Regions from separate parts of the Streptomyces herbicida genome, predicted to be linked through region 2. Evidence: riboswitches for the same ligand, from Rfam matches in the RefSeq annotation. Region 2 holds a riboswitch; the other holds the start of a gene.
The links. Region 2 has a riboswitch for glycine ahead of gcvT (glycine cleavage system aminomethyltransferase GcvT). Riboswitches for the same ligand answer to the same signal wherever they lie in the genome.

Region 1: linked by a shared signal. The riboswitch ahead of gcvP (aminomethyl-transferring glycine dehydrogenase) and the one ahead of gcvT (glycine cleavage system aminomethyltransferase GcvT) in region 2 are both predicted to bind glycine.

What each region holds. Positions count from the first base shown of each region.
Region 1 covers NZ_JAUYWJ010000051.1:17,578-19,770, reverse strand. The annotation lists gene Q8A52_RS47910 (DNA polymerase IV) at 1-273, shown strand, start outside; gene Q8A52_RS47905 (PRC-barrel domain-containing protein) at 442-813, opposite strand; glycine riboswitch at 928-1,023, shown strand; gene gcvP (aminomethyl-transferring glycine dehydrogenase) at 1,200-2,193, shown strand, end outside.
Region 2 covers NZ_JAUYWJ010000028.1:87,168-89,360, reverse strand. The annotation lists gene gcvT (glycine cleavage system aminomethyltransferase GcvT) at 1-1,113, opposite strand, end outside; glycine riboswitch at 1,152-1,268, opposite strand; glycine riboswitch at 1,269-1,365, opposite strand; gene Q8A52_RS41115 (AAA family ATPase) at 1,542-2,193, shown strand, end outside.

The DNA.
Region 1 (2,193 bases), on a different contig from region 2:
GGCAGCGGCCTGGGGCGGGTCACCGTGCGCTTCGAAACGCCGGACTCGGAGCCCGGGCGGGTGCGGACGTTCCGGGTCGACGACGTGGACCTGGAGCCGGCGGACCCGTTGCCGTTGGTCCAAGAAGTGGGGGAGGGAGCCGCCGAGGGCAGTTCTGGGCGACCCCGGGTCGGTGAGGGCGGGGGCGACGAGGCCGAGGGCATATCAGGGGCGGCTCGGGGCGAGCCGGAGCGGAGCACGGGGGAGCCTCGGGCCGCGCCGACGCCGCTGTGAGGCGACCGCGGGACAGCCGAGGGGGCGATGGGCGCCGGAGACCCGGAACGGGCGCGAGCAGCCGGAAGACCGCGCAGGGGAACTGGCCTGCGCAGCCGTCGCCCCCAGAGGCTGCCCCGGCCCGCCCGCCCTCCCTACCGCTTCCTCGGACACCCCACTCGTTCGGCCTCAGGTCTCGTCCGTGCCCGCCAGGTTGCCGAAGTCGTGGTCGGGGAGTCGGGGCGGTGGGGCCACGTCCAGGCCGTAGTGGTGGTAGAGCTGCAACTCCTGCTCCGGAGAGAGATGGCGGCCCACACCGAAGTCGGGCGCGTCCTTGATCAGGGCTCGGTCGAACGGGACGTGGAGGGTGCCCTCGACCAGTTCGCTGGGCTCCAGAGGGACGAAGGCGTCGCGTGAGAACAGGCCGGTCCGTATGGCCGCCCACTCCGGCACGCCGGTCGCGTCGTCGAGATACACCTCGTCGATCGTGCCGATCTTGGTGCCGTTGCGGTCGAACGCCTTGCGGCCGATCAGGTTGCGCGGATCGATGTCGGTCTGCACGGGCCCTCCACTTGGTCGCAACTCATCCGTAAGCACTACAAAAGAGCACAATCAGGGAGGCGGCCACTCGAAGGCCCGGGCGTTGACCTCGCTGGTAGTCTTGCAAACGGCTGCTGACCCCGTGCGGGAGAGTCCTCCGGACATCATCGGAGGCGCCGAAGGAGCAAATCCTCCCCGGAATCTCTCAGGCTCACGTACCGCACGGACGAGGTCACTCTGGAAAGCAGGGCGGGTGTCGACGGCTTCCGCTCTCACCGACGGTGAAAGCCGGTGCCCTTCGGGCCACCCGGTGAAGCTCTCAGGTTGAGATGACAGAGGGGGAGGCCGTCGGGGTACCCGTGCCGGGGTGCCCCTCGAAGGTCGCGTCAGACCAGGAGGCCTCCGCAATGACCGCCCATCGCATTCCGCTCACCGAGCTCGAACAGGGCATCCCCTTCGAACAGCGCCACATCGGGCCCGACCAGGAGGCGCGGGCCAAGATGCTCGCGCACGTCGGTTACGGCTCGCTCGACGAGCTCACCGCAGCCGCGGTGCCGGATGTGATCAAGAACGCCGACGCGCTCGATCTGCCGGGTGCCCGTACCGAGCCCGAGGTGATCGCCGAGCTCCGCTCGCTCGCCGACCGCAACCAGGTGCTCGGCTCGATGATCGGGCTCGGGTACTACGGGACCTTCACCCCGCCCGTCATCCTGCGCAACGTCATGGAGAACCCCGCCTGGTACACGGCGTACACGCCCTACCAGCCGGAGATCTCCCAGGGCCGCCTCGAGGCCCTGCTGAACTTCCAGACCATGGTCGCCGACCTCACCGGCCTGCCGACCTCCGGCGCCTCCCTCCTCGACGAGGGCACGGCCGCCGCCGAGGCGATGTCGCTGTCCCGGCGCATGGGCAAGAACAAGAAGGGCCTGTTCCTGGTCGACGCGGACGCGCTGCCGCAGACCATCGCCGTGATCGAGACCCGCGCCGAGCCGACCGGCGTCGAGGTCGTGGTCGCCGACCTCAGCGACGGCATCCCGGCCGAGATCGCCGAGCGCGAGATCAACGGCGTGCTCATCCAGTACCCGGGCGCCTCCGGTGCCGTACGGGACATCAAGCCGGTCATCGACCAGGCGCACGAGCTCGGCGCGCTCGTCACCGTCGCCGCCGACCTGCTCGCCCTGACCCTGCTGGTCTCGCCGGGCGAGCTCGGCGCGGACATCGCGGTCGGCACGACCCAGCGCTTCGGTGTGCCGATGGGCTTCGGCGGACCGCACGCGGGCTACATGGCCGTGCACGAGAAGTTCGCGCGCAGCCTGCCCGGGCGCCTCGTCGGCGTCTCCGTCGACGCCGACGGCAACAAGGCCTACCGGCTCGCCCTGCAGACCCGTGAGCAGCACATCC
Region 2 (2,193 bases):
CTGGCGCTTGTAGAAGGGCAGGGCCACGACCTCGTACGGTTCGTGGCTGCCGCGGATGTCCACGCCGACACCCGCCGTACCGGGCGCGGAGTGCGCCGCGTCGACGTAGGCGATGGCGACGGGCTTGCCCAGCGTGGGGGAGGGGGCACCCGAGGTGACCTCGCCGATCACCGCGCCGCCGACGACGACCGCGTACCCCGCGCGGGGGACCCGACGCCCCTCGGCGACCAGGCCGACCAGGACGCGCGGCGGGTTCTGCTCGGCGCGGGCCGCGGCCTCGGTCAGCGCCTCGCGCCCCACGAAGTCACCCTCCTTGTCGAACTTCACCACCCGGCCGAGGCCGGCGTCGAAGGGCGTCAGGGAGGTCGTCAGCTCGTGCCCGTACAGCGGCATGCCCGCCTCCAGGCGCAGCGTGTCGCGGCAGGACAGGCCGCAGGGGACCAGGCCGACGCCCTCGCCGGCCTTGGTCAGCGCCTGCCACAGTTCCACGGCGTGCTCCGGCTTCACGAACAGCTCGAAGCCGTCCTCGCCGGTGTAGCCGGTGCGGGCGATCAGCGCGGGGACGCCGGCGACGGTGCCGGGCAGGCCCGCGTAGTACTTCAGGCCGTCCAGGTCGGCATCGGTGAGGGACTTCAGGATGCCGGGGGACTCGGGGCCCTGGACGGCGATCAGGGCGTAGGCGTCGCGGTCGTCGCGGACCTCGGCGTCGAAGCCGGACGAACGTTCCGCCAGCGCGTCGAGGACCACCTGGGCGTTGGAGGCGTTGGCCACGACCATGTACTCGGTCTCGGCCAGCCGGTAGACGATCAGGTCGTCCAGGATGCCGCCGTCGGCCTGGCAGATCATCGTGTAGCGGGCGCGGCCCACCCCGACGGAGGCGATGTTGCCGACGAGCGCGAAGTTCAGGAACTTCGCCGCCTCCGCGCCGGTCACGGTGATCTCGCCCATGTGCGAGAGGTCGAAGAGTCCGGCCTTCGTACGCACGGCGATGTGCTCGTCGCGCTCGGAGCCGTAGCGCAGCGGCATGTCCCAGCCGGCGAAGTCGGTCATGGTCGCACCGAGCGAACGATGCAGCGCATCGAGCGCGGTATGACGGAGTTCGGTACTGCTCATCGGTCGGTTGTCTCCCAAGGCATGACAGGCGAGGTCGTTCCTCCCCATCTGTCATCGGAACCTGAGAGGTTCGCCATGACCACCCCTATCAGGGACGGACACGGCTTGCACCTTGGGTGGAGCCGCCGTCACGGCGGCCCGCTTTTCAGATGTGCCTCGCCCGCGCGGTAACGGGGCCTGAGAGATTCAAGGGAGGGACTTGCTCCTTCGGCGCCCCGGCAGTGCTGCCGAGGACTCTCCCGCGCGGATTCAAACGGCCGGTATGCAGTTGGCGGCCACATCATTGCACGCCTCGCCCGCGCACGGCAGGTCGGCTTCTGTAACCGGGCTGTGGCAGTACGCGCATGAAAACGCGAGGCACCGGGCATTACCTTCTCTTTACGCTCGACGGGCAGGGGATTTCCGAGCCCAAGGGGAGGACGATCACGGTGAACAGGACCACGGCGTACGCCACGACCACGGGCATGGCACTGCCGAAGCGGCCGGCCGCCCCGGCCCGCGGGCGCTGCGACGAGCGCCCGGCACCGGTCGTCCGCGATCTGCGCGAGCGCGTCGGCCACAGCCCGCACGGCCTGCTCTTCGGGCCCCGCGACCTGGTCGTCATCACCGGCCTGCCGGGCAGCGGCAAGTCCACCCTGATGCAGCGTGCGGTCCGGGGCGCGCGCATCGACTCCCAGGACACCCGTGACCGCTGGGACGCCCGTATGCCCCGCCTCCTGCCGTACGCGCTCTACCGCCCCCTGGTCCGCCTCGCCCATTACGCCGGGCTGCGCCGCGCCCTGCGCTCCGGCGAGGGGGTCGTCGTGCACGACTGCGGCACCCAGACCTGGGTGCGCGACTGGCTGGCCCGCGAGGCCCGCCGCCGCGGAGGCACCCTGCACCTGCTGCTGCTCGACGTCACCCCGGACACCGCGCTGGAGGGCCAGCGCGAGCGCGGCCGCGGCGTCTCCCGCTACGCCTTCCTGCGCCACCGCACGGCAGCCGCCCGCCTCCTGCGCGCGGTGGAGCGGGGCGAGCTGCCCGCGGGCTGCGGCTCGGCGGTGCTGCTGGACCGGGCCGCGGCGGACGTCCTGCACCGGA